Regions from separate parts of the Nocardia sp. NPDC050793 genome, predicted to be linked through region 3. Evidence: riboswitches for the same ligand, from Rfam matches in the RefSeq annotation. Region 3 holds a riboswitch; each other region holds the start of a gene.
The links. A riboswitch is a leader RNA that binds a small molecule or an ion and turns the genes downstream of it on or off. The one in region 3 is predicted to bind S-adenosylmethionine.
Positions count from the first base shown of each region.

Region 1 (10,118 bases), on a different contig from region 3:
GGCGGGCAGCACGAACCAGGTCAGCACGATGGAGGCGACGAAGGTCAGCGCCGCCGTGCCCGCCGAACGCCATTGCCGCGACGCGAGCAACTGGACGACGAAATAGAGCGGCACGAGTTTGATGCCCGCGGCGATGCCGACGCCGATGCCGCGCAGTCTCGGTAGACGCACGAAGGCCGTCGAAAACCCGCGCACGTCCGGCGCGGAGGCGGAGGTACCCCCGCGTTCCTCGCGCGAGAAATCCCAGAGCACCAGCAGCATGAGAATGAGGTTGATCTGCCCGTAGAACAGCGTGGTGCGGACCGGTTCGATGAAGGTGCAGGTGAGCGCGAGCAGGGCGCTCCCCGCGGCCAGTCGCCCGGAGAACCGGTAGCCGAGCAGCCGCCAGCTCATCATGATGCAGCCGAACAGCACGCCGAGGTTGAGCGTCAGCCAGATGGAGCTGAGGTATTGCCAAGGTATGAGGTTGGTCGGCAGGAAGACGATCGCCGAGAACGGGGTGTAGGTGTAGAGCAGCCCGCGGAGGGTGGGCTCGGTGTAGAGGGGCTGGTCGTGCAGGATGCGCGAGGCACCATCCCGATAGACGTGCACGTCGAGCCCGCCCACCAGGATGCCCGCCTTGTCCAGCCACGGATCGACGGTGGTGAAGATCAGCGTCACCGCGGCGATCGCGCAGGCGAGCAGGAGAAGCAGCGTCGCGTTGGTCGGCGATGCGATGCGCGGAGTCGACGGCGTGACCCGGGTGTTCACGCAGGCGGACCCGCGCACGGCGCCCGGTCTTCGAGCTGCCCGAGACGATGGAAAACGCCTGCGCACAGCCGTGTTCGAGCCGTGTCGAGGCAACCGATCGATGCCTGCGTCGGGATGGTCCTCCGTGTCGACGGAGGCTTCACAGCGACTTTCGTTACCGAGCCTCATCGACTTCGACCATAACCGCCGCCGTCCGGCCGGTGGCGGCCGAGTCGACGGGCATCGCCTGCGCGGCAGCGAATTCGAGCTTCGGACCGCGCCGATCAGCTGCGCCGCAGACTCATTCGATCGCGGGGAACGGAATCGTATCCGCCGGTTCGATTCTCGGCAGTTCGTCTCGGCGCAGCGGGAGGGTCGGCTGCTCCGTGCGGTGCAGCGGCAGCGTCGGGGCGGGGTCGTCCGCCTGACGCTCCCTGGCCGGGAGGTGGTAGAACGCGCGGGCGTTGTCCTCCAGGACCGCGTACATGTCGACGCCGACCACGTCGCAGATCAGGTCGACATCCGCGTCCCTGAACGGCCGTCCCGCCCGGGTGCCTGGCAGGTCGGTGCCGAACATCAGCGCCTGCGGGTTCACGGCGTGGATGCGGCGCACGGTGTCGGCGACGTTCATCGCGACCCGTCCGAAACCGGTGGCCTTCACGTGGGCGCCGCGGTCGACGAGATCGAGCAGGTACGGCAGGCCCTCGTCGGACATCCCGAGATGGTCGACCGACAGTGCCGGCAGCTTCGAGATCACCGGTTGCAGCGACGCCAGCATCTGACCGTCCATGTACAGCTCGACATGCCAGCCTGCGAGCTCGTGGGCGCGCAGCGCCTGCAATGTCATCTGGGTGATGTCGGCGGCGGCACGCTTGAGATTGAAGCGCAGCGCGCGCACACCGACGCGGTCGAGTTCGAGGATCTCCTCGTCGGAGGCGTCCAGGTCGAGCCTGGTCACGCCGACCCATCCTTCGCCGAGCTCGGCAAGCGCCGCTTTCAGATAGGTCTGATCGGTCCCCTGGAACGACGCGCTGACCACGGCCCCGCCGCCGATGTCGAAGCGGGACATCCGCTTTCGATAGTCGGCAATGGTGTACGGGTCGGGCAGGTAGCCCTCGTTCTCGATCAGCGGAAACCGCGGATCGATGATGTGGACATGGGCATCGAACACTTGTACAGAATGCCAGGGGCGGGTGAACCTTTCCATGGGGAGGTTCTCTGGATGGGTACCTCCAACGGGAAAGACCGGGCTGCTCGTGCACGCTCTACGCACAGGTTCACCAGCCAGGGGCGGTGAACCTGTGCGTAGACGGCGCACAGACAACCCGGTCTCATCCGTTGGCAGGTGCACAAGCGGAGAACTACACCTCAGCAGGTAAACCTGCTCACACCTTGTGCGGCTCGCTGGCGCGGAGCATGTCCTCGCGCTCGACGACCTTGACCCGCTCGCGGCCCTCGGGCTCGCCCAGTGCGCGCTCGTGGGCATCGAGGCGGTACCAGCCCGCCCAGGTGGTGAACGGGATGCCCTTGCCCTCGAGGAATTCGAGGACGGCCTGCGGGTCCGGGTTCTCGGCCGGGGCGAAGCCGGGGGCGTCGTCCAGCAGGCAGGCGATGGTCTCGTTGGCGTCGCCCTTGGTGTGGCCGATCAGGCCGACCGGGCCGCGCTTGATCCAGCCGGTGACGTAGGTGGCGGGCAGGTAGCGCGCCGGGCCGTCCGCGTTCTCGTCGGCGATGACGCGGCCCGCTTCGTTGGGCACGGTGCCCGCCTGGTCGTCGAACGGCAGCTGGTTGATGTTCTGCGACAGGTAGCCGACGGCGCGGTAGATCGCCTGCACGTCCCAGTCCTTGAACACCCCGGTGCCCTTGACGTTGCCGGTGCCGTCCAGCTGGGTGCGCTCGGTACGCAAACCGACGACCTTGCCGTTCTCGTCACCGAGCACCTCGGCCGGGGACTCGAAGAAGTGCAGGAACAGCTTGTGCGGGCGGTTGCCCTGATCGCGGATGGCCCACTGCTCGAGGGTGTTGGCGACCATGTCGACCTGCTTGGAGTGGCGGCGCGCGGCCTCCGAACCCTCGTCGTAGTCGATGTCCTCGGGATCGACGATGACCTCGATGGTCGGCGAGTGGTCGAGTTCGCGCAGCTCCAGCGGGGTGAACTTGGCCTGCGCCGGGCCGCGGCGGCCGAACACGTGCACCTCGACGGCCTTGTTGGCCTTGAGTCCGTTGTAGACGTTCGGCGGGATCTCCGTCGGCAGCAGCTCGTCACCGGTCTTGGCCAGCACCCGCGCCACGTCCAGCGCCACGTTGCCCACGCCGAGTACCGCGACCTTCTCCGCGTCCAGCGGCCACGAGCGCGGCACGTCCGGGTGCCCGTCGTACCAGGACACGAAGTCCGCCGCACCGTAGGAGCCGTCCAGATCGATGCCCGGGATCGGCAGCGCGCGGTCGGCGTTGGCGCCGGTGGAGAAGATCACCGCGTCGTAGAAACGACGCAGGTCGTCGAGGGTGATGTCGGTGCCGTAGTCGATGTTGCCGAGCAGGCGCACCTGCTCCTTGTCGAGCACCTTGTGCAGGGCGGTGATGATGCCCTTGATTCGCGGATGGTCCGGAGCCACGCCGTAGCGGATCAGCCCGAACGGAGCGGGCATACGCTCGTACAGGTCGATGCTCACGTCGGCATCGGACTTCATCAACGCGTCGGCGGCGTAGATCCCGGCCGGTCCGGCGCCCACGATCGCAATGCGGAGCGGGCGGGTCGCCGCGGTGTCAGCGTCAGGCCCGGAGGAGGCAGCCTGCGTAACCACGGAGGGCCCGGGAACACCGCTCGTTGATGCTGCACTCTGTTCGGTCATCTCTTACGCGCACCCTTATGGTCGAAACGTTCAATGGCGTCCGTCTTAGCTTAGGCTAAGTTGACGGACCGCTTGTTTGCACCCTGCGCCACGAGCGCTGGTGATGCTGGCTCGTGGCTCCACGGTCCCCAGGTCGCTACGACGGTGCACTGCCATATGGCTACGGCAGCAGATCTCAATCTCGCGATTCTATCGGTGCCGCCCGTGATCACCCGCGCCGGTGCGGCGAACCGGCTGGCTGCCCACCTGCGCGAGCGTCGTACCGGTTCGCCCCCTTCTCCACCATAGCGGCGTCGTTCGGGCCGGTACGGGGTCCGCGCGGCCAATGACGGGGCCGGGCGTCGGATACCCGCGCCGACCAGGGATGATCGATCCATGACCGAGCAGCATTCCCCCGACGAAAGCGAACCGATCGTCGTCGATCAGACCGACAAGCGTTCCATCGCGCCGTTCCTGGGCGCGGCCGTGTTCGCCGTCGTCGTGCTGGTGGCCATCGGGCTCGGCGGAGTGCTCTCGCCCGCTGAGAAAAATGTCACAGAGGCCGAGAAGATCGCGAGCGCGGTCGGCAATTTCGTCGAGGGCGCCAACAACACCGACATGGTGCCGCCACCCGGTACGGGCTGCCCCGATTTCGACCCGGCCAAGTCGCCGTTGGCCGGGCAGGAAGGCGTCGGCAAGACAATCGAACTCATCGCCGTCACCGATCAGACCATGAACGGCGATCGGGCCAAGGCCACGGTGACCACGAAGGTCGACGGCAAGGAGCACACCGCGACCTGGAACCTCACCAGGTCGGACGGCAAATGGCTGGTCTGCAATGTTTGACACGGTGACCTCGGTGCAGGCAATCTCAGTCACTAGGTCATGAGAACCAGCGCCAAGCCCCGGCTGGCTGGTCGGCAACCCTCCTCCGCGGTGGGGTGCTCCGGGTGACGACCTGGCCGCGCACCGAACCTGGTGCGGCAAGTGCGGATTCACAGGAGGTTCCAGATGAGTTATGCCGGTGACATCACCCCGCAGCAGGCGTGGGAGGTGTTGCGCGACAACCCCGCCGCCGTCCTGGTGGACGTGCGCACCGAGGCGGAGTGGCGCTTCGTCGGAGTGCCCGACACCAGTTCGATCGAGCGGCCCACCGTGCTGATCGAATGGGTGGACGGCACCGGCGCGCGCAACCCGGAGTTCACCGAGCAGCTGAGCAAGGCGCTGGAGGGCCGCGACCCGGAGGCGCCCGTCGTCTTCTTGTGTCGCTCCGGCCAGCGTTCGGCGCACGCGGCCACCGTCGCCACCCAGCTCGGCATCGGACCGTCCTACAACGTCATCGAGGGCTTCGAGGGCTCGCTCGACACGTCCGGACATCGCGGCGCGACCGGCTGGCGCGCCACCGGCTTGCCCTGGCGGCAGTCGTGATCACCGGCGGCGCATTCGACAAGCCGCTGCCCGAAGGCGTCGGCCCCGCCACCCTCGGCGTACGCGGCGGCCTGCGCCGCTCCGGCTTCGAGGAGACCTCCGAGGCGCTTTATCTCACCTCCGGTTTCGTCTACGAAAGCGCGGAGGCGGCCGAGGCGGCGTTCACCGGCGAGGTGGAGCACTTCGTCTACTCCCGCTACGGCAACCCGACCGTTGCCATGTTCGAGGAGCGGATCCGTCTGATCGACGGCGCCGAGGCGGCGTTCGCGACCGCCAGCGGCATGTCGGCGGTGTTCACCGCGCTCGGCGCGCTGCTCGGCGCCGGTGATCGGCTGGTGGCCGCGCGCAGCCTGTTCGGCTCCTGCTTCGTGGTGTGCAACGAGATCCTGCCGCGCTGGGGCGTGGAGACCGTGTTCGTCGACGGTGACGACCTCGACCAGTGGGAGCAGGCGCTGTCGGTGCCGACCACCGCGGTGTTCTTCGAGACGCCGGCCAACCCCATGCAGACCCTGGTCGACGTGCGCCGGGTCACCGAGCTCGCGCACGCCGCGGGCGCGAAAGTGGTGCTGGACAACGTCTTCGCCACTCCGCTGCTGCAGAAGGGCTTCGAACTCGGCGCGGACGTCATCGTGTACTCGGGCACCAAGCACATCGACGGCCAGGGCCGCGTCCTCGGCGGCGCGATCCTCGGCTCGCAGGAGTACATCGACGGACCGGTGAAGACACTCATGCGCCACACCGGCCCCGCGCTCAGCCCGTTCAACGCGTGGACCCTGCTCAAGGGTCTGGAGACGATGCCGCTGCGGGTGCGCCACAGCACCGAGTCGGCGCTGCGGATCGCGCGCTTCCTGGAGTCCAACAAATCGGTCAGCTGGGTGAAATACCCCTTCCTGGAATCGCATCCGCAGTACGACCTGGCGCGCGGCCAGATGTCGGGCGGCGGCACAGTGGTCACCTTCGAGCTGAACGCGCCCGCCGACGAGGGCAAGAAGCGCGCCTTCGAGGTGCTGAACCGGTTGCGCGTCATCGACATCTCCAACAACCTCGGCGACGCCAAGACCCTCATCACCCACCCGGCCACCACCACCCATCGCGCCATGGGCCCGGAGGGCCGCGCCACCATCGGCCTCTCCGACGGCGTGGTCCGCATCTCCGTCGGCCTCGAGGACGTCGAAGACCTCCTCGCCGACCTCGACCACGCCCTGAGCTAGGGGCCTCGCGCACGCCGCCCAGCGCCGACAAACGCTGGGCGGCTCTTGCTTTCGTGCCGACAACTTGCTGCCACACACCCTGCGTACGCCTCACATAGCCAGCGCCTATGTGAGGCGTGTGCAAGGTGTGTGGCGACATCAGATTCGCTCGCTTGGCACCCAGGTGCCGAGAAGGTGGGCGGGGTTGCCGATCGTCGCGGCGCGCCTGAGGCGGCCCAGCCAGGGAGCAGGGGTGTCCAGGTCGCTCCATGTCCAGCGGACGACGAGCCAGCCGAAAGCACGCAACTCGTCTTCGCGGGCCTTCTCGGCGACGACGACTTCTTCCGCCGTGCGCGAGCCGCGCAGGGCCGCGCCGTATTTCATCAAGCCATCGAATTCGCCGATCACGCCGAGGGCGGGAAAGAGGAAGTCGACGCGTCCGATGAATCGCCCGCTCGGGGATTCGAGGACGGCTTGCGGTTCCGGACGAGGCAGGCCCGCGACATCCAGGACGACGCGGCTGCGTGACTCGCCCGCGCTTTCGGAGCGACCGTCCAAGAACTCGACGACCCGACGTGCGGCGGGTGCCCCCGGGCGCCCTGCCGCGCGGGCGAGTTGGCCGGATAGTTCGGCGCGCGTGGTCTTTCCGAGCCGTAGTGCGCTGTCGCCGATGACTACCGCCTGTTCGAACGGGACAGTGCGAGCCAGGTCGATGACGGTTCTGGCCGCGCTGGTCACCCGCAGTCCGTCGATTCGCACCACCTCGTCCGGCTCGATGCGCGTCGCATGCACCGTGACCCGACGGGTAACGCGGCCGCCCGTGGACCGATCGCGCGTCAGATGGACTTGGCCCATCGGGACGTTCCAGTGCGTCAATCCGTGCGCGACCGAAGCCGACACGTGGCTCACCACCGCCTCGTGACTCGCGCCCGCCGCGACGGCTCGAGTCAGCACCAAGTGGCGCTCTTCGAGGCACAGACCCTCGGTCTGCTTCGCCTGGATATACGCGCCGCGGTGCACCCTCCGCCATTTTGGTCCGTGCAGTTCCCGATCGGTGAACCCCGCTGCCACCGCACGACATCGGGAAACAGGGAAGGGTGCGTCCATGGCTCGATCCTGCACCCTTCGCGCACGTGTCCTCCCCTGATCCACTAGCACCTGTGGACAACTCCCGCCTGGGGATAACCTGGGCGCCACATACTTTTCATACGCCTCACACAGGCACTGGCTATGCGAGGCGTATGTGGGATGTGTGGGAACTACGCGATGAAGGCGCCGGTGATCCAGGTGGCGGTGGCGAGGAGGGCGCCGAGGAGTTCGATCAGCATGGAGAGGCCTACGCCCTTGAGGGCGTGTTTGGTTGCCTGCCAGGCGGGTTGGTTGCGGCCGAGGCGTTGGAGTTCGGAGAGGTATACGCCGAGGACGAAACCGACGAACAGGCCGACGACCGGGATGACGAAGAAACCGATGATGCCGAGCACCGCGCCGAGGAGCAGGGCTCGGTTGGAGACGCCCGCGTCCTTCATCTTGCGACCGGGCCAGGTGTACTTGATGATCCCGGAGAGCACCAGGAAGACCGTGCTGATCGCGAAAACGGTCCATGCCGTCGCGCCGCCGGTCATGATCGCCCAGGCAAGGATGGCGCCGAAGACCAGGATCACGCCGGGCAGGATCGGGATGATGATGCCGAGCAGTCCGACCAGGATCAGGAGGCCGATGACGACCTCGCCCCACACGCTCATGCCCGCGCCTCGCTGGTGCCCGACTTCGGCACGTGCCTGACCCGCTGACCCATGATTCGCTCGCTCACCGCTTGGTTCCCTCCCGTTTCCGCGCATTGGCACGCTGCTGGGATTCTCGCCTACCGGGCCGTCCGGTGCACGACGGAGGGTTCCGATAGAAAGTGGCGGCGTTATTGTCATACTGTCAATACATCCGCGGGCGATGCCCGGGGGACCGCACCGCCGGGCGGTGCGCAGGGATCAACGACGAACCGAGGTAAGGCGTGACCACACCATCCACCGCCACCGAGCAGGGCCCGCTCGCGGGCATCAAAGTTGTCGAGCTGGCCGGTATCGGCCCCGGTCCGCACGCCGCGCTGTTGCTGGCCGATCTCGGCGCCGACGTGGTGCGGGTGCAGCGGCCGAATCTGCTGCCCGGGTTCATGGAGCGTCCGCAGTGGCGCGGCCGGACCATCATCGAGGCGAACCTCAAGGACCCGGCCGACATCGAGAAGGTGCTCGGGCTGATCGAGAAGGCCGACGTGCTCATCGAAGGCTTCCGTCCCGGCGTCACCGAGCGCATGGGCCTCGGCCCCGACGAGGCGCTTGCGCGCAATCCGCGGCTGGTCTACGGCCGGATGACCGGCTGGGGCCAGGACGGCCCGCTGGCCGACCGCGCCGGTCACGACATCAACTACATCTCACTGACCGGCGTGCTGAACGCAATCGGCCGCAAGGGCGAGCGCCCGGTGCCGCCGCTGAACATGGTCGGCGACTTCGGCGGCGGCTCGATGTTCCTGGTGTTCGGCATCCTCGCCGCGCTGGTGGAGCGGCAGAGCTCCGGCAAGGGCCAGGTGATCGACGCGGCGATGATCGATGGCGCGCTTGCCCTTTCGCACATGATCTGGGGCATGCGCGGAGTCGGCCTGTGGTCCGACGAGCGCGGCACCAACCTGCTCGACACCGGCATGGCCTTCTACGACACCTACGAGACCTCCGACGGCAAGTACATGGCCGTCGGCGCGATCGAGCCGCAGTTCTACGCCGAGCTGCTGAAGGGTCTGGAGATCGACCAGGAAGGTCTGCCGATGCAGATCGACCCGAACGGCCAGGATCAGCTGAAGAAGCTGTTCGCGGAGAAGTTCAAGACCAAGACCCGCGACGAGTGGGCCGCGATCTTCGAGGGCACCGACGCCTGCACCACTCCGGTGCTGACGCTGACCGAGGCCACCGAGAACGCGCACATCGCCGCGCGCAACGGGCTGGTCGACATCGACGGCGTGGTGCAGCACGCGCCCGCGCCGCGCTTCTCACGCACCCCGGCCGCGATCCCGACGCCGCCTCCGACCGAGGCGACGCCGATCGAATCCGTCTGGGCGGACTGATATTTCGTTGCGGATGCCCCGTGGCCGACCGACCACGGGGCATTCGCCTGTCGCGCACCGCCGATCGGTCCGCTGCGGCAATGCGCGGCGTGCGACATTGGCGGCATAGCAATTCGCGGCATACCGACGCTCGCCGTATGCCGCGCTTCGATTCGTTCGAGCGACCATGACGGACGCGTTGACCTCGATCGAGCGACCACGCCAGGCCACGCACATATCGCGCCGGACGACCACCAGGCCACGCACGCATCGCGCCGGACGACCACACCGGGCCGCACCCGCCCGACCAGGTACCAGCTCGCGAAATCAATAGCAGGTCAACGGATTCAGCGGATCGGCGGCGCGGGGAGTGAGTGCCTCGTAAGCGGAGGCAACGGCTTTCACCGCCAGCCGCAGATCGCCCTCTTGGTGCGTGAACGGCAGACGTAGGAACCGCTCGAAAGCGCCCTGGACGCCGAAACGCGGTCCGGCGGCGAGCAATACGCCGTGATTGGGCGCGGTGGCGGCGAGCGCGGTGGACACCGGAGCGGGCAGCTGGGCCCATACCGACATCCCTCCCACCCCGGAGCTGATCCGCCACTCCGGCAGCTCTTCGGCCAGCGCGGCGCGCAAAGCGGCTCGCTGACTGCGCAATTGATCGCGCCGACGGTCGAGAATGGTGTCGGCGTGCTCCAGCAAATGCACCGTGGCGAGCTGATCCATCACCGGAGTGCCGAGGTCGACGGTGGAGCGAATGCCGAGCAGTTTCGTGATCAGCGTCTGGTTGGTGCGGATCCAGCCGACCCGCAGACCACCCCAGAACGACTTGGAAGCCGAACCGATCGTGATGATCTC
Region 1 covers NZ_JBFAHG010000002.1:224,095-234,212, forward strand. The annotation lists gene AB0H50_RS06545 (glycosyltransferase 87 family protein) at 1-750, opposite strand, end outside; gene AB0H50_RS06550 (amidohydrolase family protein) at 1,031-1,900, opposite strand; gene AB0H50_RS06555 (FAD-dependent oxidoreductase) at 2,115-3,470, opposite strand; gene AB0H50_RS06560 (hypothetical protein) at 3,957-4,406, shown strand; SAM riboswitch class IV at 4,442-4,556, shown strand; gene AB0H50_RS06565 (rhodanese-like domain-containing protein) at 4,572-4,988, shown strand; gene AB0H50_RS06570 (O-succinylhomoserine sulfhydrylase) at 4,985-6,199, shown strand; gene AB0H50_RS06575 (hypothetical protein) at 6,338-7,285, opposite strand; gene AB0H50_RS06580 (DUF456 domain-containing protein) at 7,438-7,920, opposite strand; gene AB0H50_RS06585 (CaiB/BaiF CoA-transferase family protein) at 8,184-9,284, shown strand; gene AB0H50_RS06590 (PLP-dependent aminotransferase family protein) at 9,591-10,118, opposite strand, start outside.
Region 1: it holds a riboswitch for S-adenosylmethionine, as region 3 does, so the genes downstream of both, AB0H50_RS06565 (rhodanese-like domain-containing protein) here and AB0H50_RS34405 (aminotransferase class V-fold PLP-dependent enzyme) in region 3, are expected to answer to the same signal.

Region 2 (10,118 bases), on a different contig from region 3:
GAGGTACGGGTGGATCAGCTTGTCCTTGATGAACTGCCAGATGATCCGGGTCATCTCATCACCGTCGAGTTCTACGACGGTGCCTTCAACCTTGATCTTGGACATGGATCTTCGTGTCCTCCTAGGATGGTGCCCTTATTGCACGGCCAGGCGAACACGCTTGTGAGCGGACCCCAGCTGTTCAACAGACAACGTATATGTACCGCGTTGTTTGCGGGACAAGTGGTGCAAGCAAGACAAGCGTACTGCTGCCGACGATCTCACCGCGCGGGGAGGGGCCACTGTGCGGACTCCGTGACGGGTTACCGACGAGTAGCCCGCATGTGACCCCAACCACTTTCTCCATCATGTCATCTCGGGGTGATCGAGCCCTCCGACCTGGGCGGAAGCCGGACGACCGCCGGATGCGGCACGGCCCGCGCACCGGATCCCGAGGAAGCGATGCGCGGGCCATGCCCGGTCCGAATCAGACCGCGATCGGGATGCGAGCGCCCTCCTCCGCGTCCTCGGCGAAGTTCTCCGGTCCGGCCTTGATCATCAGCGCGATCACCGGGATCGCGGCGAGGAAGAAGCCGGCGCCGACGTAGAACGCGATGTCGTAGCTGTGGATGGCGGCGCGGGCGGCCAGGTTGTCGACGGCCGGGTTGTCGGCGAAGTAGTCCTTCGCCGCCTGCACCGAGATCGTGGTGAGCAGCGCGGTGCCCACCGCGCCGCCGACCTGCTGGGCCGCGTTGAGCAACGCGCTGGCGACACCGGCGTCGGCCTCGTCGACCTTGTGCAGCGCGACCGCCTGCATGCCGACGAACAGCGGTCCCATGCCGAGCGCGATCAGCACCTGGGCGGGCAGCACGCCCGCGGCATAGCTGTCGCCGTAGCTCAGCTGTGCGAGCCAGATCAGGCCGACCACGCCGAGCGCGGCGCCTGCCGCCATCAGCGGCCGCGGTCCGAGCTTCGGCAGCAGCGCGCTGGTGACGCCCGCGGAGATCGCGATGCCCGCGGGGAACGGCAGGAACGCGACACCGGCCTTCAGCGGCGAGTAGCCGAGCGTGACCTGGAAGTAGAAGCTCAGGAACAGGAACATCGCGAACATCGCGATGGGGATGAGCAACGCGGCGAGCAGCGCGCCGCCGCGATTGGTCTCGCCCGGAATGCGCAGCGGCAACAGCGGATTCGACGAACGACGCTCGATCGCGACGAACGCGATCAGCAGGGCGAGCCCGGCCACGAGCAGCCCGAGGGTGCCGCCCGAGGTCCAGCCGTGCTCGGCGGCGCGGCTGAATCCGTACACGATGGCGATCAGACCTGCCGTCACCGTGACGGCGCCGGGCACGTCGTAGCCGCCGGTCCGCGCGACGGGCACGTCCTTGATCACGAACGCGAGCGCGCCGACCAGCGCGATAATCGCGATCGGAGTGTTGACCAGCAGGGTCCACCGCCAGGACGCGTATTCGGTGAGCGCACCGCCCGCGATCAGCCCGATGGCCGCGCCGCCTGCGGAGATGCCCGCGAACACCGCGAAGGCGCGAGCCCGCTCCTTCGCCTCGGTGAAGGTCACCGAGACGAGTGCGAGCGCGGCGGGCGCGAGCAGCGCGGCAAAGGCGCCCTGCAGTCCGCGGCCCGCGAAGAGCTGGACGCCGTTCTGCGCCAGACCCGCGAGCGCCGACGCACCCGCGAAACCGATCAGGCCGACCAGGAAGATCCGGCGGCGGCCGAGATAGTCGGCCAGCCGGCCGCCGAGCAGCAGCAGTCCGCCGAAGATCAGCGTGTATGCGGTGAGGGCCCACTGCTTGTCGCCCTCACTGATGCCCAGGTCGCGCTGCGCGAACGGCAGCGCGATCGTCACGATGGTCGCGTCGAGGACCACCATCAGCTGGGCTAGACCGATCACCCCCAATGCCAGCCAGCGGGCCGAGTCGCGCCGGTCCTCCGGCACGTGCACGGCTGTCGAAGTCTCGCTCACTTTGTCTCCTCATCCTCGGAAGTGGCGTGGAGCAATCCTGTCATCGCGCGACATTTGGCGTCAATAGAAAAATGTCGCAGTCAGACATTTGCCTGGATCTGACAGTTGATGTGGGATCTGCGTTACAGTGGGGAGATGCTCGACTCACCGACGCCGACGAGCCCGACCACGGCCGATCATCGCGCCGTGACCGGGGACAACGCCGCGCCCGCGAACCGAGACTGCGCCGAGACCGCGATGCGCGAACGCCCGATCGGCCTGCGCGAGCGCAAGAAGCAGCAGACCAGGATGCGGATCACGAACATCGCGCTCGAACTCTGCGACGCCCAGGGCTTCGACGCGACGACGGTCGAGCAGATCGCGAACGCGGCCGATGTCTCGCCGCGCACCGTGAACCGCTACTTCGAGACGAAGGAGGACATCGTCCTCGCTCCCGTCCTCGACTTCGGTGAGATGGTTGCCAACAAGTTGCGAGAAGAGCCGTGCGGCGGCAACGAGCTGCGCGCACTGTGCAATGCCTACCTGCGGGTGATCGATGACGCGGCAACCGAGAACTCGCCGGTCTCGTTCCGCAGGTTTCAGCAGATGCAGCGGATCGCGCGCGACTGCCCTTCGGTCAACAGCCGCGCGCTGGAGTTCGCCGACAACAAATCCGACGCCATCACCGCGGTGCTTGCCGAGCGCCTCGACACCACACAAGGGGCGCTGCCCGTCCGGCTGATCGTCTCCACCTGGCAGATGCTGTGCCATTTGGCGATGGACGCGCACGGCGAGCTGATCATGGACGGCGATCCGGCCGACGCGGTGCGCGCGTCGCGGGCGACCCTGCTCGACGCGTACGCGGAGTTCATGCGGGTCTGCGCGGAACCGCCTGCCGAATCACCGGAGTGAGATCGGCAACGAATTTCGGTCATTGACCGCCCGCCAGCTACCATGTCCGTCAGGTCATGAGTGCCAGCGCGAAGCCCCGGCTCGCTGGTCGGCAACCCTCCAGCAGCGGTGGGGTGCTCCGGGTGATGACCGGGCCCTCGAAGGTCGAGGGCAAGCGCGCTGTCAGGAGGTTCCCGGAAATGTGTTGTTGTGGATAGACCGCATTCCCGATTTATTGGTTCCGGCGAACAACTCTTGTGGAGCATGACATGACCGACCCCGTCGCGGCCGAGTTCGATCCTGCCCTGTGGTCCTTCGAGACCAAGCAGATCCATGCGGGCCAAGCGCCCGATCAGAGCACCGGCGCCCGCGCGCTGCCGATCTACCAGACCACTTCCTACGCTTTCCGCGACACCGACCACGCCGCCGCGCTGTTCGGGCTCGCCGAACCGGGCAACATCTACACCCGGATCATGAACCCGACCCAGGACGTGGTCGAGCAGCGCATCGCCGCCCTGGAAGGCGGCGTCGCGGCGCTGCTGCTGTCCTCTGGCCAGGCCGCCGAGACCTACGCGATCCTGAACTTGGCTTCCGCGGGCGACCACATCGTGTCCAGCCCGCACCTCTACGGCGGCACCTACAACCTCTTCCGCTACTCGTTGCCCAAGCTCGGCATCGAGGTCTCGTTCGTCGACGACCCGGACGATCTCGAGCAGTGGCGCGCCGCGATCCAGCCCAACACGAAGGCGTTCTTCGGCGAGACCATCGCCAACCCGAGCAGCGCCGTGTTCGACATCCCCGGCATCGCCGAGGTCGCGCATGCCGCCGGGATCCCGCTCATCGTGGACAACACGGTCGCGACCCCGTACCTGATCCAGCCGCTCTCGCACGGCGCCGACATCGTGGTGCACTCGGCCACCAAGTACCTGGGCGGGCACGGCACGGCCGTCGCGGGCGTCATCGTGGACGGCGGCGCCTTCGACTGGACGGTGCGCGACGACAAGGGCGAGTCCCGCTTTCCCGGTTTCACCACCCCGGACCCCAGCTACAACGGCGCGGTCTTCGCCGATCTCGGCGCACCCGCGTATGCACTGAAGGCCCGCGTGCAATTGCTCCGCGATCTGGGCGCGGCGGTCTCTCCGTTCAACGCCTTCCTCATCGCGCAGGGCATCGAGACGCTCAGCCTGCGTGTCGAGCGCCACGTCGCCAACGCGCAAGCGGTCGCCGAATTCCTGGCGGAGCACCCCGCCGTCGAAGCGGTCTTCTACGCGGGACTGCCCGACTCGCCATGGCACGAGCGGGCGAAGCGGCTGGCGCCGAAAGGGACCGGCGCGATCGTCTCCTTCGAACTGCGCGGCGGCGTCGACGCGGGCAAGAAGTTCGTGGACGCATTGGTCCTGCACAGCCACGTGGCCAACATCGGGGATGTGCGCTCCCTCGTGATTCACCCGGCCTCGACCACACACTCCCAGCTGACGCCCGAGCAGCAACTGGCTTCCGGCGTCACCCCGGGACTGGTTCGTCTCGCCGTGGGCATCGAGGGAATCGACGATATTCTGGCCGATCTGCGCGCCGGATTCACGGCGGCGACGACGTGACCGTGAGCACCGATCAGAGCCCCGCCCGCCCGGTGTCCGGAGTCGACATGCTGCCGCCGCCGGACGGACGGCCGGGCGTGATCGCGATCGGGGACGTGCGGCTGGAAAGCGGCGCGGTGATCCCGGACGTGCACCTCGCGGTGCAGCGGTGGGGCGAACTGTCCCCCGCCCTGGACAATGTGGTGCTCGTCGAGCACGCTCTGACCGGTGACTCGCACGTCGTCGGCACGCCCGACGACGTGCACTCGCAGCCCGGCTGGTGGGAGGGCATGGTCGGGCCCGGCGCGCCGGTGGACACCGACGAATGGTGTGTCATCGCGACCAATGTGCTCGGCGGCTGTAAAGGCAGCACCGGACCGTCCTCGACCGCGCCCGACGGCAAGCCGTGGGGCTCGCGTTTCCCGGAGATCTCCATCCGCGATCAGGTGACCGCCGAGGCCGCGCTGCTGGATCTGCTCGGCATCGAGCGGCTCGCCGCGGTGGTCGGCGGTTCGATGGGCGGCATGCGGGTGCTGGAGTGGATGATCGGCGCGCCCGAGCGGGTGGCCGCCGCGCTGGTGCTCGCCGTCGGCGCTCGCGCCACCGCCGACCAGATCGGCACCCAGACCACCCAGATCGCGGCCATCAAGGCCGACCCGGACTGGCGGGGCGGCGACTACCACGACACCGGCCGCGCGCCGATGACCGGCATGGGCATCGCCCGCCGCATCGCGCACCTGACCTACCGCACCGACGGCGAACTCGACCACCGCTTCGAGAACCGGGCGCAGGGCTCGGAGGACCCGTGGCGCGGCGGCCGCTACGCGGTGCAGAGCTACCTGGACCACCAGGCCGAAAAGCTCTGCAAGCGTTTCGATCCCGCCACCTACGTGCTGCTCACCGAGGCGATGAACCGGCACGATGTCGGTCGCGGACGCGGCGGAATCGACGCGACGCTCGCCGCGACGCCGGTGCCCTGCGTGGTGGGTGGCGTCGACTCCGACCGACTGTATCCGCTGCGCACCCAGCAGGAACTGGCCGACGCACTACCCGGTTGCGATCGACTGGAAGTAGTGCATTCCCGCGACGGCCACGACGGATTCCTCACCGAGGCCGCGGCCGTTTCCAAGCTGCTCATCGAGACCATGCGCCTGGCGCGCGAGAACCGGTAGACACAGTCTCCGGCCGCAGGGATCAGAACACACTCTCGCCGCACGAGACCAGATGGGAGGCAGCAACTTTCGCATGCCTCGTTTCGCCGGCCCACAGTCAGCACAGGCAGTGGCGCTGTGCGGCGTCGAAATGCTCTGTGGGATCAGCCGACGCCGAGGGTGTTGATGGTGGCGGCCAGGAAGACGATGGCGGAGCCGAGCAGGCTCAGCGCGCCGACGTCGAACGGCTTGCTGCGCACCGCGAGCAGGCCCACCCGCGTGGACGGCAGGCACAGACGGAAGGTCGCGGCCAGCAGCGTCGCACCGCCGAAGAACAACGCGCCGCGACGCCAGCGATCCGAGGCCACGAACACCACCGCGACCAGAACGACCAGCGCCACGGCCACCATCGGCAGGTGACAGCGCAGGAACTGCGCGGCACGGCTACCGCCTGCGTGTCGTCCGGCGGACGTGTCGACATCGGTCACGGCACCGATTCTTGCAGACGAACCCCAGCCACCCCCACCCGCTCCGGCCTCGAGACGCCGCCCGTCTCGGCGACCGCACCTCCACACATGGGCATCGAGTGATCCTCGACACAGTCCCTTCGGGGGCTTACCCATTCCATGTTCTTGTGCCAATATTCATGGCGCGAGAAGCGATCTTCGACGCCACTGAGGCGCGCTTCGATCCGGGGGAGGATAATTTGTCGACCAGGACTGGTTTCGGCACCGTCGATGCCGAGTTCTATTTCATGGAAAAGTACATCAACGGGAACACATCGATGATGTGTCTACTGGAGCTCGAACGTGAACCCGATTTCGATCGTCTGATCGGAAAATTGGACATCGTCAGCTCGATCACCGAAAGGCTGCGTCAGCGAATCAAGCCGACAGCGCTCGATCTGACTGTCCCAACCTGGATCACGACGGATGATTTCGACATCAGACATCATGTGACGCGACGTGAATTACCGGACGGATCCGATTCATCGACCATGATGCGTATCGTCGACGCCATCCAGAGCGCGGCATGGCCGGACGGTGAGCCGCCGTGGTCGTTCACACTTTTGTGCGGGTCGGATATGCCGCCCATGTGCGTGATCAAAATGCACCACGCTTTGGCGGACGGCGCGACGATGGGTGCACTCTGGGCGCTCGCGTTGTCGGCGGGCACCGGGAGCGGACGCAGCGCGAACATCGAACATCGAAGCGTTCCCTCCACCACCGTAGCCGCGGCCGATTCGGCCGTGAAAACACCCGCGGCGACTCACACCCGGAGCTCGCGCCAGGCCCGTGAACCCGGGATTCGAGAGCGGGCGCGCCGAACCGTGCGTGCTTGGCAAGACTTTCGCGCACCGACTCCGACCACTCGCTCACGCAGGTCCTACCTCGTCGACGTCGACGCTTCGCGCTTCCAAGAGCTGGCGCACCGCCACGGCGGCGGGGTGAACGACCTCTACTTGGCGCTGAGCGCCGATATATGGGCGAACTACACGGTCGCCGTCTCCGGCGCAGCGCGCGGCGTAACGCATGTCGGCATGCCGGTGGACCTGCGGAGGTCCAGCATCCGCGAGCGTGGCGGACGGAACCTGGTCCATGTGGCGACCGTGCCGGTCGACACCACACGCCCTGCGCTCGACAACGTCGCATCCATTCGCATCGACGCGACCCTGGCGCGCGAGATCGCTCTCAGCGGAGCCCAGCCGCTGGATTTCGGCCCCCGCGTCTGGCCCGGCCGGCTGCGCGCGCGATGCGCGCACGGGCGTTCGGCCCGCAACGAGGTTGCCGCGACCAATCTGGCAGCACCCGCGAACCTGGACGTCGGATCCGTTCCCGTGCGGTCCGCGTACGCCGTCGCGCCGTGCATGGGAGCGGCCTTCGTGTTCGGGCTGATGCGATCCAGCGACCAGATACACATCGCGCTCAACACCGACGACAACCGAATCCCGCACTCGAACGCCGTCTGCCAGAGTATCGATCGCGCTTTCGAGGCGATCGGCCTCGACGTCGCGACATTTACCAGGCGTGACACATAGACGGCCCTGCCGGGCAACATCTACCGCCCGCCAACGAAGAAAGCTCACAGAACGATGAAGTTCTATCTGGACAGCGCAGACCTATCCGAAATCAGAAAATGGTTGGCGACCGGCGTCGTCCGGGGCGTGACCACCAACCCGGTGATTCTGCGGAATTCCGGAGTATCCGATATCCAGGCCCATCTCGAAGAAGTACTCGCCTATGTCGGCGAACTCCCTGTTTCGGTGCAGGTTTCTTCTTGCGACCCAAGGTCGGTACGCGAGGAATCGGCGGCATTCAGCGCACTCGCCACCAACGTCCATGTCAAGATCCCGATCATCGATGCCACCGGTTCTTCGATGCTGCCGATAATTTCCGAGCTCGCGGCAGAGGGTGTCAAAGTGAACGTCACCGCGTGCTTCACCGCGCTGCAGGCCATTATGGCCGTCACCGCCGGAGCCTCCTACGTATCACTGTTCGCCGGACGCCTCAGCGATGAAGGCTCCGACCCGGCGGCGCACATCGCATACACCAGGACCTGGATAGACGACAGTGAGGCCGACGCGGAAATAATCGTCGGCAGTGTCAGACAACCATCGTCGATATACGACATCATCCAGGCCCGTCCGCACATAATCACCGTCTCTTCCGCGGTTCTGGGAAAGTGCCTCGATCACAGCTACTCGCGGAGAACTGTCGCGGAATTCGAGGGAGCGGCGTTGGAAGGCAGCTTCGGCTGAGGTTTGCGCCGGTGGACCCGGCGGGCGGGCGGTGGCGGGGCCTGATTGACTGATTCCGTGTTCCGCCTGATGTTCCACGAGCCGTGCATTCCGCCGAACACCGGCAACGCGATCCGTCTGGTCGCGGGGACCGGTTGCGAGCTGCATCTGATCGAGCCGCTCGGGTTCGATCTCTCGGAGTCGAAGCTGCGCCGCGCCGGACTGGACTACCACGATCTGGCCTCGGTCACCGTGCACGAGAGTCTGCCCGCGGCGTGGGAGGCGTTGCGGCCGGAACGCGTCTACGCCTTCACCACCAAGGCGACGACCCGGTACACCGACATCGCCTACCGACCCGGCGACGTCCTGCTCTTCGGCACCGAACCCACCGGTCTGCCCGACCACGTGCTCGACGACCCGCACGTCACCGCCCACCTGCGCATCCCGATGCTGCCCGGTCGCCGCTCGATGAACCTGTCCAACGCCGCCGCCGTCACTGTCTACGAAGCGTGGCGTCAGCTGGGCTTTTGCGGGGGGACCTGACCGTGGAACGGCTACCATTTACGCATGCCCGAGCCGGACCGCAAGCAGCCGAATCTCCCGACCAACCTGACATGGGATGAACTGGAGAAGCTACCTGCCGAGATCGCGTCGCAGATCGAGCTGTGGAACGGGCGGGTGGTCTGGCTGCGCCGCGGCCCCGGCGAACACCAGATATTCACCGGCCGAATGTGGACGGCACTCGAACGCTGCGTACGCAAATACATGTCGTCTAGTACCGAGCATTGCTGGCGCGCGAACCTGGAGACCAACGTCTTCTTCGGCAGGACCGGCAAGTCCGACTTCGTGACACCCGACTTCCTGGTCCATCGCTGTCTGGAACGGCCCTACCAGGATGTTCGCGCCGGTGATGTCCTGCTGGTCGGTGAAGTGCGCTCCCCGGGCAATACCCAATCCGACATGGAAGCCAAGAAAGCGCGCTACGCGATCGGTGGCATCCCCTGGTACTGGGAGGTCATGCTCGACCCCAACGACAGCGCCATAGCCACCGTCCGGGTCTACGGACTCGAAACCGAATACGGACAGCTCCCCGACGGAGTTCGCCCGCTGCACCCCGCCAACTATCTGGTGACCGGGGAATGGACCCGCGAGGACCCGAACGGTATCGAGTTCGATTTCCCGTTCCCGATCAGCATCCCGTGGACCGAACTCGAGTTCTGAGCTCGCCGCTCAATCCCCGATTTCGAAGCGCTTGAAACGGGACGTGGCGCCCGCGGTGAGGCGGACTGCGGTTTTGGGGACGTCGTAGTGGTCGGCCAGGAGTTCGATCGCGGCCTTGTTGGCCTTGCCCTCCACGGCGGGCGCGCGGACGTAGAGCTGGAGCGTTCCGTCGGGAAGGGCTTCCACGAGCGGACCTTTACGGCTGTTGGGTTTGATGATCGCCCTGACCACTGTCGGGGGCATCGGGGGCTCCTGTCTGGGTGGCCGCAGTCGTCGGCTGTGCGAGATCGCCAGCGGGCGAAGGGGTTTCGGGGGTCGCTCGGCGCTTGCGGCGCACGACGCGGACGAGGGCGAAGACGAGACCGGCGATGATCGTGAGGAAGCCGAGCCAGGGAATCGCCTTGCCGATGAACACGATCGCGTCCTTCAGCCAGTCGACCAGGGAGTTCCAGCCCGCGACGACGCCGTCCCAGAAGTTGGTCGGCCCCTCGTCGGAATCCTTGGCGGCCGTGGTGATCTCGATGGTGAGGGTGGACAGCGCGACCTGATCGTCGAGGAGGCGTTTCTGCGCGGTGAGGCTGTCGAGCTCGCCCTGGCGGCTG
Region 2 covers NZ_JBFAHG010000013.1:98,705-108,822, forward strand. The annotation lists gene AB0H50_RS32075 (NADP-dependent isocitrate dehydrogenase) at 1-105, opposite strand, end outside; gene AB0H50_RS32080 (MFS transporter) at 467-1,960, opposite strand; gene AB0H50_RS32085 (TetR family transcriptional regulator) at 2,096-2,851, shown strand; SAM riboswitch class IV at 2,904-3,014, shown strand; gene AB0H50_RS32090 (bifunctional o-acetylhomoserine/o-acetylserine sulfhydrylase) at 3,100-4,428, shown strand; gene AB0H50_RS32095 (homoserine O-acetyltransferase) at 4,476-5,579, shown strand; gene AB0H50_RS32100 (DUF3017 domain-containing protein) at 5,723-5,968, opposite strand; gene AB0H50_RS32105 (wax ester/triacylglycerol synthase domain-containing protein) at 6,205-7,596, shown strand; gene AB0H50_RS32110 (transaldolase family protein) at 7,651-8,316, shown strand; gene AB0H50_RS32115 (tRNA (cytidine(34)-2'-O)-methyltransferase) at 8,374-8,838, shown strand; gene AB0H50_RS32120 (Uma2 family endonuclease) at 8,863-9,516, shown strand; gene AB0H50_RS32125 (DUF167 domain-containing protein) at 9,526-9,759, opposite strand; gene AB0H50_RS32130 (DUF4349 domain-containing protein) at 9,713-10,118, opposite strand, start outside.
Region 2: it holds a riboswitch for S-adenosylmethionine, as region 3 does, so the genes downstream of both, AB0H50_RS32090 (bifunctional o-acetylhomoserine/o-acetylserine sulfhydrylase) here and AB0H50_RS34405 (aminotransferase class V-fold PLP-dependent enzyme) in region 3, are expected to answer to the same signal.

Region 3 (10,118 bases):
GTCGGACATCCCACCAACCTACCGACCTGGGTCGACAACGCGCTGGCCAGACACCCGGAGGTGTGGGCGGCGGGCGGACATCCGAACACGCTGTTCCGCACGTCCTTCCGCGAGCTGGTCCGGATCACGGCCGGGCTGCCCATCGATGTGGACTGAATCTCACATCCTCTCGCGACCTGCGGATTTCCGGGGCGAACGGCAATCGAACAACAATTGCCCGGCCCGGCGCACGCGGATCGGGCGTAGCTTCGTCATGTGACCGAAGCACCGCCCCCGCATACCGGCATCCGGATTCCCGACGATCTGAGCGGAATCACCGCCGAGCAGTACCGCGCGTCCATGCGCCACTATCCGGCGGGCGTCACCGTGGTCACGCTCTGCTCCCCGAAGGGGCCGGTCGGCTTCACCGCCACCTCGTTCGCCTCGCTTTCGCTGGAACCGCCGCTGGTGTCGTTCAACATCGCGCACATCTCGTCCAGCATGGCCGCGATGCTCGACGCCGACTCCGTGGTCATCCACTTCCTCGGCGAACACCAGCAGCACATCGCCAAGCGCTTCGCCCGCACCGCCGAGGAACGCTTCACCGACCGCTCCCTGTGGACAACCCTGGACACCGGCGAACCCGTCCTGCACGGCACCCCGATCTGGATCCGCGCCGTGGTCCAGCAGCTCATCCCCATCGGCGACCACACCTTCGTCGTCGGCCTGGCCACTCGCGTCCACGACAACACCGACGAAAAGCCCGCCGCCGCACCCCTGCTCTACTACAACGGCCGCTACCACCGCCCGTCCTCCTTGGAGGACTGAGCGACTCAAGCGCCGTCCAGCTCCTTGAACGCGACGTCCATGGGGAACGGGCCCGTGAGTCGCAGTGCGTCTTGGTGCGTTTCGGCGAGCCGATAAGTGCGACTCGCCCAGTCCAGCCGATACTCCTGAACGATCTTCACGCGCCCGTCGGCGTCGAGGTGAACCACCAGGTAGAGGGGAATCCCCTCGTGCGCGTACTCGGCCCGCTTGTCGACGGTGTCGGTGTACTCCGAGCCCGGCGACACGACCTCGACGACCAGCAGTGCATCGGCAGTGGTGAGCTTGCGGTCCTCCTCGACGCACCGGTGCAGCACCACATCGGGCCTGCGGAAGGAGAACCCCGGGCTGCCCGGCCTGCCGTTGACGTAGTGCATCTCGAAATCTGTGACGACACCGGTGCACGGCTCGGCCGGACGCGCCTGCTCCAAAGCATTGGCCAGCCGCCGGGCCACATTGTTGTGCTGGAAACTGCCACTGCGGCAGAAGATGACGTGACCGTCGACGACTTCGATCTGCCGCTGCACGTCCTCCGGCAGCGTGTCGTAGTCCGCCTCCGTGATGAGCAACGCACCCGGATCGGTTGCCCACGCAGGCAGAATGCTCATCGGTCCACCTCGGATCGGGAAACGGTCTCGCCGATACTATCCCGCCGAGACCGCTCCGAACGGGCCGCGACGCCCAGCGCCCTAGGCGATCAGGCAGGGGGCGGCGCCGGTGGCGGGGTCGGCGGTGAAGGCCCGGGTTTCGGGGGTGGGGTTCCAGAGGCCGTCGGTCTGGGCGTAGTTCCAGGAGGGGCCGTGGTGGACGAGGGTGGCCACGGCGGCGACGAGGCGGTCGACGTCGGCGGAGGTGGTGGCGACTCCGATGCTGGCGCGCAGCGCGCCGTCGAGGCCGAGGCGGGCGAGCAGCGGGTGCGCGCAGAAGCGGCCGTCACGGACGCCGATGGCGTGTTCCGCCGAGAGGTAGGCGGCGACGTGACCGGGTGCGAAGCCGGCGACGGTGAAGGCCACGATGCCGACCGAGTCGGGGCTGTCGGACCAGATGCGCAGCGTCTCGACGCCGGGGATGGCGCACAGTCCGTCGCGCAGGCGGTCGGCGAGCAGGCGCTCGTGGGCGATCAACGCATCGGGGTCGATCGCGGCGAGCGCGTCGCAGGCGGCGGCGAGCGCGGCCACGCCGAGCACGTTGGGCGAACCCGCCTCATGGCGTTGCGGCGCGGGCGCCCATTCGGTTTCCTCGGCGCTCACCGAGCGAACCGCGCCGCCGCCGGCAAGATAGGGCTCGGCCCGGTCGAGCCAGTCGCGGCGGCCGACGAGCACGCCCGCGCCGAACGGTGCGTACAGCTTGTGACCCGAGAACGCGAGGTAGTCGATCCCCTTCTCACGCAGGCTGATTCGCCGGTGCGGCGCGAGCTGGGCCGCGTCGACCAGAATGCGCGCGCCGCACTGGTGCGCGATCTCGGCGAGCCGCTCCAGCGGCAGCACCTCGCCGGTGACGTTCGAGGCCCCGGTGACCGCGAGCAGCGCGGCGGGCTTGCTGCACAGCTCGGCCACCAGCAACCGGATGGTCTCGGCGACGGTATCGGCGGCGCGCACCACGCGGCGACGACCGTTGCGCGTCCATGGCAGGAAATTGGCGTGATGCTCGATGTCGAGCACCACCGTGTCGCCGGGGACACACGCGGCGAGCAGGTTCAGCGAGTCGGTGGTGTTGCGGGTGAACACCACCACCTGATCGTCGGCGGCATCGAGGAAACGGGCGACCGAACCGCGCGCGGCCTCGTAGCACTCGGTGGAGATGCGCGAGGCATAGCCCGCACCGCGATGCACGCTGGCGTAGTACGGCAGCAGCCGCTGAATCCGGTCGATGACCTCCGCCAGCGCGGGCGCGCTCGCGGCGTAGTCGAAGTTCGCGTAAGTGCGGGTTCCGCCCTGGACGAGCGGCACGGGCAGATCGTCACCCGATACCCGGGCGAGGGCAGCACAGGTCTGGTCCACGACAGCAATCATCACGCAATCCCATCGGCTCAGGGACTCGCAACCGGAGATTCGGCGAGTCCGCGCTTGCCGCGTCCGAACGGACGGCGGCCAGGTCGTCACCCGGAGCACCCCACCGCGGAGGAGGGTTGCCGACCAGCTAGCCGGGGCTTGACGCTGGCACTCATGACCTGTCCCGAGACTGACAGACCGCCCGCCGCTCTGTCAACCGCCGGATTCCGCGGCCCGAAAGCCGGTTGCGCCGCGAGGTGAACTGCGTTCCACTCGACGGGTGACGTCCTCCCTGCTGATCGGCTTCATCGGCCTGTGCGTCCTGCTGTCACTCACGCCGGGGCCGGATTCGTTTCTGGTACTGCGCTTTTCGATCGTGGACGCCCGCCCCGGCATCGCCGCGGCGGTGGGTTCGGCGCTCGGCGGCCTGGTGTGGGCGGTAATGGTGGCCGCGGGTGTCGCCGCGCTGTTGGAGCAGTCCGCGACGGCGTATCGCGCGCTGAAGGTCGTCGGCGGAATCTACTTGGTGTACTTGGGCATTCGCTCGCTGGTTGAGTTGCGCAAGCGACGGACGCACTCCGATGCCGTGCTCGATTCCGGCACGCGGGCAGGCGACGCGAAAGCCGGTGCGCCCACGGTTCGCTCGGCGTTCACGGCCGGCGTCGTCTCGTGTCTTTTCAATCCCAAGGTCGGTCTGTTCTACCTGGCCGTGCTGCCGCAGTTCATGACCGAAGTCACGTTCCTGAACACCCTCGCGCTCGGTGCGGTCGAATGCACCGTCGCCGCCGTCGAAATGATCCTGCTCGCCTTGCTCGCCTCCCGCGCGGTGGCGTTCTTGCGCAGCCCGAAAGTCCGCGATCGGCTCGAGCAAGCCAGCGCAGGGATCCTCACCGCGCTCGGTCTCGGGACCGCGGCGTCGGCGGCCTGACAACGCGCCGATCGAAGTCACACCGCACGCCGCTGCCACGCCAGGAGATTCACCGATACCGCGGGTACCGTGGTCGGTTGGTCACCGTGGCGTTTGCCAATCGGTAACCCTTCTGTGAAACAACGGTCGGGAAACGCAAGGCAGGGCTATGAGAGGTGGGTCGGACGTGATGCTCCAGCCGCAGGTAGAAACCGCGGTGGGCGAGAGCCCGACGACCGGGCAAGCGCTGTCCGACCCCCTGCTGCGCGGCGCGGCGGCACCCCCGCCACGGACTCTCGTCGACATCCTGACGGCGACCGCGCGGGCCCATCCCGACGCGCACGCACTCGATGACGGCGAGATCCTCATCACGTATCGCGAACTGCTCGCCGCGATCGAGGCCCGCGCCGCCGAGCTGGTCGCGGCGGGCGTGCGGGCGGGCGACCGGGTCGGCGTCCGAATGCCGTCGGGCAGCAGCGATCTCTACGTCACGATTCTGGCCGTGCTGTGGGCGGGCGCGGCGTACGTCCCCGTCGACGCCGACGATCCCGACGAGCGGGCCCGGCTGGTCTTCGGCGAGGCGAAAGTCAGCGCCGTCGCCACCGCCGACGGCATTCACCCCCGCACCGAAACATCCACCACCGCAAGCCGATCCGCGCCGCCCGGCCCCGAAGACGACGCGTGGATCATCTTCACATCCGGCTCCACCGGTACCCCGAAGGGCGTCGCGATCACCCACCGCAGCGCCGCCGCCTTCGTCGACGCCGAAGCGCGACTTTTCCTGCGGGACGCGCCGATCGGTCCCGGCGACCGGGTGCTAGCCGGTCTTTCGGTCGCCTTCGACGCCTCCTGCGAGGAGATGTGGCTGGCCTGGCGGCACGGCGCGTGCCTGGTGCCTGCACCGCGCGCGCTGGTGCGCACCGGCGCCGATCTCGGCCCCTGGCTGGTTCGCCGCGAGATCAGCATCGTCTCGACGGTGCCGACGCTGGCCGCCACCTGGCCCGCCGAGGCGCTGGAACCGGTCCGGCTGCTGATCTTCGGCGGCGAGGCGGTGCCGCCGGAGCTCGCCGAACGCCTTGCGGGCAGCGGGGATTCGACGCGCGAGGTGTGGAACACCTACGGCCCCACCGAGGCGACCGTCGTGGCGTGCGCGGCCCTGCTCACCGGCGAGCCGCCGATCCGCATCGGCCTGCCCTTGGACGGCTGGGATCTGGCCGTGGTCGACGCCAAGGGCAACCCCGTCGAAGAGGGCGAATCCGGCGAACTCGTCATCGGCGGCGTCGGTCTCGGCCGCTATCTCGATCCGGCCAAGGACGCCGAGAAATACGCGCCGCTCGCCACCCTCGGCTGGGAACGCGCCTATCGCAGCGGCGATCTGGTCCGCAACGAGAGCGCCGGGCTCGTCTTCCTCGGCCGCGCCGACGACCAGATCAAGCTCGGCGGCCGCCGCATCGAACTCGGTGAGATCGACAACGCGCTCCAGCATCTGCCCGGCGTCACCGGCGCCGCCGCCGCGATCCGAACCACCAAGGCGGGCAACAAGATCCTGGTCGGCTATCTCACCGGACCGGACGCCGATTTCGATGTGCACGCCGCCCGCGAGCTGCTCGCCGACCAGCTACCGGCACCGCTGGTGCCGCGCCTCGCGGTAGTCGGGGAACTGCCGACCCGCACGTCGGGCAAGGTCGATCGCGACGCGCTCCCGTGGCCGCTGCCCAAAGCCGAGTCCACCGACTCCGACGGCGACGGTCTCTCCCCCACCGCGCGCTGGGTCGCCGGACTGTGGGACGCCATCCTCGGCGCCGAGGCCACCGGCCCCGACACCGATTTCTTCGACCTCGGCGGCGGCTCCCTCGCCGCCGCCCAGCTGGTCACCGCGCTGCGCGAGCGGTATCCGCGCATCGCCGTCGCCGATCTCTACGACCACCCACGCCTGGGCGCGCTGGCCGAGCTGCTCGACGCCAGCGCCCCTGCCGCCGCGGTCGAGGAACGCACGGTGCGCCCCACCCCGCGCATCGCGCAGTGGGTGCAGGTGCTCGCCACGGTGCCGCTGACCACTCTGACCGGATTGCAGTGGCTGACCTGGTTGGCCATCGTCGGCAATATCGCGGCGTGGTCGGGATCGCTGCCCTGGCTGCCCCGGCTGTCCTGGTGGTGGGCGCTGATCGCGTTCCTGCTGTTCATCACCCCGCCCGGCCGGATGGCGCTGTGCGTGGCGGGATCGCGCGTCCTGCTGCACGGCATCGTGCCCGGCAGCTATCCGCGCGGCGGCTCGGTGCACCTGCGGCTGTGGGCGGCGGTGCGGCTGTCCGAGGCGAGCGGCGCCGAGAACCTGTCCGGCGCACCGTGGATGGTGCCCTTCGCGCGGGCGCTCGGTGCGCGCATCGGCAACGGCGTCGACCTGCACACGCTGCCGCCGGTGACCGGGATGCTCGAACTCGGCGACGGGTGCAGCGTGGAACCCGAGGTCGACCTCTCCGGCTACTGGATCGACGGCGATCTCGTGCACATCGGTCCGATCGTCATCGGGCCCGGCGCGGTGATCGGCGCACGCTCGATCCTGTTGCCCGGCACGAAAATCGGCAAGAACGCCGAGGTCGCGCCCGGGTCGGCGGTATCCGGCAAAGTCAAGGCCGAACAGGAATGGGCGGGCTCCCCCGCGGTCAAGGTCGGCCGCGCGCGGCACCGCTGGCCCTCGCACACGCCGGCGCGCGCACCGCACTGGGTCGCCATCTTCGGCATCACCTCGATTGCGCTCGCATCCCTCCCGATCCTCGGCCTCGGCGCGGGCGGCGTGTTCCTGGCCTGGTGGGTGCGGGATACCGCCACGCTCACCGACGGTTTGGTGCGCGCCTTCGCGATGCTGCCGGTGGCCGTGCTGGTCACGCTCGGCGTGTACGCCGCGGCGACCATCGTTCTGGTTCGCCTGTTGGCCATCGGGCTGACCGAGGGCTACCACCCGGTGCGCAGCCGCGTCGGCTGGCAGGCCTGGGCCACCGAACGGTTGCTCGACTCGGCCCGCACCTTCCTGTTCCCGCTCTACGCCAGCCTGTTGACGCCGCTCTGGCTGCGGCTGCTCGGCGCGAAGGTCGGCAAGCACGTCGAGGCGTCGACCGTGCTGCTGCTGCCGAAGTTCACCACGGTCGCCGACGGCGCCTTCCTCGCCGACGACACCATGATCGCGAGCTACGAACTCGGCGGCGGCTGGCTGCGCATCGGCGAGGCCAAGGTCGGCAAGCGCGCCTTCCTCGGCAACTCGGGCATGACCGCGCCGGGCCGAAGGGTGCCGAAGAACGGACTTGTCGCCGTGCTCTCGGCCGCGCCGTCCAAAGCCAAGGCGGGCTCCTCGTGGCTCGGAAGTCCGCCGGTGCGGCTGCGCCGCGCCTCCGAAACCGCCGACACCCGCCGCACCTTCGATCCGTCGCGACGGCTGCGCGTCGCCAGGGCCATCGTGGAGACTTGCAGGCTGATCCCGGTGCTGGTCACCTTCGCCATCGGGCTCGGCGTGCTCTTCGCGCTGGCCTGGCTGGCGCAGCGGATCGGTCATCTGCCCACCGCCCTTCTCAGCGGCATCGTGCTGTTGGTCGCGGGCGCGGTGGCCTGCGGCAGCGCCGTGGCCGCGAAGTGGTTGCTGGTCGGTCGGATCCGGGCCGAGGAGCACCCGCTGTGGAGCTCGTTCGTGTGGCGCAACGAGGTCTCGGACACGTTCGTGGAGATGGTCGCCGCGCCGTGGTTCGCCCGCGCCGCGACCGGAACGCCGGTGCTGAATCTCTGGCTTCGCGCACTCGGCGCGCGCATCGGTCGCGGGGTATGGTGCGAGTCCTACTGGTTACCTGAGGCGGATTTGGTGACACTCGGCGACGGCGCCACGGTGGAGCGTGGCTGCGTGGTGCAGACCCATCTGTTCCACGATCGAATCATGGCAATGGACACCGTCACCCTCGGCGCGGGCGCCACCCTCGGGCCGCACTGCGTCGCCCTTCCTGCCGCCGGACTCGGCGCGGGCGCGACGGTCGGCCCCGCCTCGCTCGTCATGCGCGGCGACACGGTGCCGCCGTCGACCAGGTGGTGGGGCAACCCGATCGCACCGTGGACCCAGCGCACCGACGACCCCGGTGAGGAGGGCTGAATGGGGGACAAGTTCTACACGGACCCCATCGACGACTACCTGCCGCAGAACGGTAACCGGGGCTATCGGGTCTCGCGATACGAGCTGGACCTCGTCTACAAGGTGGCGAGCAACCGGCTGACCGGCCGCGCGGAGATCACCGCGGTCACCACCACGGTGCAGCCGCGCTTCGGTCTCGATCTCTCGCAGGCGCTGACGGTCTCGAAGGTGTTCGTGAACGGCGCCAAGTCCGCGAGATACACGCACCAGCACGGCAAGCTCGTCGTCACCCCGCAGCAGCGGATTCCGGCGGGCGGTGTGCTCTCGGTGGTCGTCCAGTACGCGGGCGTGCCGAAGCCGGTGCGCGGGCCGTGGGGCGAGGTCGGCTGGGAAGAGCTGTCCGAGGGCGCGCTGGTGGCCAGCCAGCCCAACGGCGCCGCGTCCTGGTTTCCCTGCGACGACCACCCGAGTTCCAAGGCCAGCTACCGCATTTCGATCACCACCGACAGCCCGTACTACGCGCTCGCCAACGGCACCCTGGTGCGCAAACAAACCAAGGCCAGCCAGACCACCTGGGTGTACGAACAGCCGGAGCCGATGTCGAGCTACCTGGCCACCATCCAGATCGGGCCGTACCGGAAGTACCGTGTCGGCGCGGCGCACGAACCGGTGCCGATGCACGCGGTCGTGCCGCCCCGGCTGCGCGCGGAGTTCGAACACGACTTCGCGCGGCAATCGCGGATGATGGAGGTCTTCAGCGAACGGTTCGGCCCCTACCCGTTCGGCGGGTACACGGTGGTGATCACCGACGACGACCTGGAGATCCCGATCGAAGCCCAGGGCATCTCGGTGTTCGGCGCCAATCACTGCGACGGCCGTCGCGGCTCCGAACGGCTGGTCGCGCACGAACTGGCGCACCAGTGGTTCGGCAACAGCCTGACCTTGCGGCAGTGGCGCGACATCTGGCTGCACGAAGGCTTCGCCTGTTACGCGGAGTGGATCTGGTCGGAGGCATCGGGTGGGCCCTCCGCCGATCAACTCGCCCGCGCCGCCCGGCACAACCTGGCCAGACAACCGCAGGACATCGTCATCGGTGACCCAGGACCAACGCGCATGTTCGACGACCGGGTGTACAAGCGCGGCGCGCTCACCCTGCACGCGCTACGCCTCGAACTCGGCGAGCCCGGCTTCGCCGACCTGCTGCACGAATGGGTGCGGCGCTACCGGCATTCCTCGGTCACCACCGAGGAGTTCACCGATCTGGCCGGGCACTACAGCCTGGTGCCGCTGCGCCCGCTGTGGGACAGCTGGCTGCGCGGCGAACCGCTGCCCCAGTTGCCGCCCTTCGGTGGCCAGGCCAGCGCGCGCTGAGCTCAGAACACGAGGTAGCGGGCGGCGAGCTCCTCGACGAGCGGGTCGTCCTCGGCCACGCTGTCCAGGGCGTCCAGGTCGCTCGCCACCGAAATCTGCCTCGGGTCGTCGTGTTCGTTGTCCGGAGCGTCCTCGGCCAGCTGGCGCAGCAGCTTCGCACGCACCCGGGTCTTGAGTGAATCGGTCATATCGAGAGCTTGCCCGCTCGCGGGCGAGGGAATCGTGCGTGCTCAGACCGGGACGGCGGATGTCGGTCCGCCATTAGGTCCGGTGGTTCCGCTCAGACCGGGGCCAGCCAGCTGCCCCACGGCGTATTGCGCAGCACCGAGTACACGACGAACAGTGCGAGCACCGTCCACATGAGCGGACGCGGCAGGTCGGGGACGCGCGGACCTTCGCCCCGCCACGCGCGCACCGCCCAGTCGCCGACGAACACGGCCAAGGCGAGCAGCAGCGGAATGGCGAGCAGGTTGCTGTGCAGCGAGTCCAGGATCCGGCCGTCGGTGAGGTTGTGCACGGCGCGCATGCCGCCGCACCCCGGGCAGTACAACCCGGTCAGGCCGTAGAGCGGGCAGATGCCGTACGAACCCTCCACGTGCGGGTCGCGGAAGTGCAACAGGACCACCGCTCCGATACCGGCTCCCGCGGCGAGCGCGGGCAGGCCGAGCGCCCGCCACCCCGTGCGCCGCACCCGCTGCTGCGGCGGGAAGGGTGGCTGGGCGGCGAGGTGCGTGGTCTCCACGAGAACCAACGGTAGCCGGGGCGCGCGGCTTCCCGCTACCGGCAACGTGCGGCGCCGAAAGCCGGTGCCACGCCGTGCCGCAACCGGCGACTCCGAGCGTGGCAACACGGCGGCACGGCGGCACGGCGGCACGGCGGCACGGCGGCACGGCGGCACGGCGGCACGGCGGCACGGCGGCACGGCGGCACGGAAGCC
Region 3 covers NZ_JBFAHG010000018.1:37,016-47,133, forward strand. The annotation lists gene AB0H50_RS34390 (YbaK/EbsC family protein) at 1-156, shown strand, start outside; gene AB0H50_RS34395 (flavin reductase family protein) at 340-807, shown strand; gene AB0H50_RS34400 (Uma2 family endonuclease) at 813-1,412, opposite strand; gene AB0H50_RS34405 (aminotransferase class V-fold PLP-dependent enzyme) at 1,494-2,816, opposite strand; SAM riboswitch class IV at 2,862-2,975, opposite strand; gene AB0H50_RS34410 (LysE family translocator) at 3,076-3,723, shown strand; gene AB0H50_RS34415 (Pls/PosA family non-ribosomal peptide synthetase) at 3,872-7,831, shown strand; gene AB0H50_RS34420 (M1 family metallopeptidase) at 7,832-9,181, shown strand; gene AB0H50_RS34425 (hypothetical protein) at 9,184-9,369, opposite strand; gene AB0H50_RS34430 (DUF2752 domain-containing protein) at 9,462-9,923, opposite strand.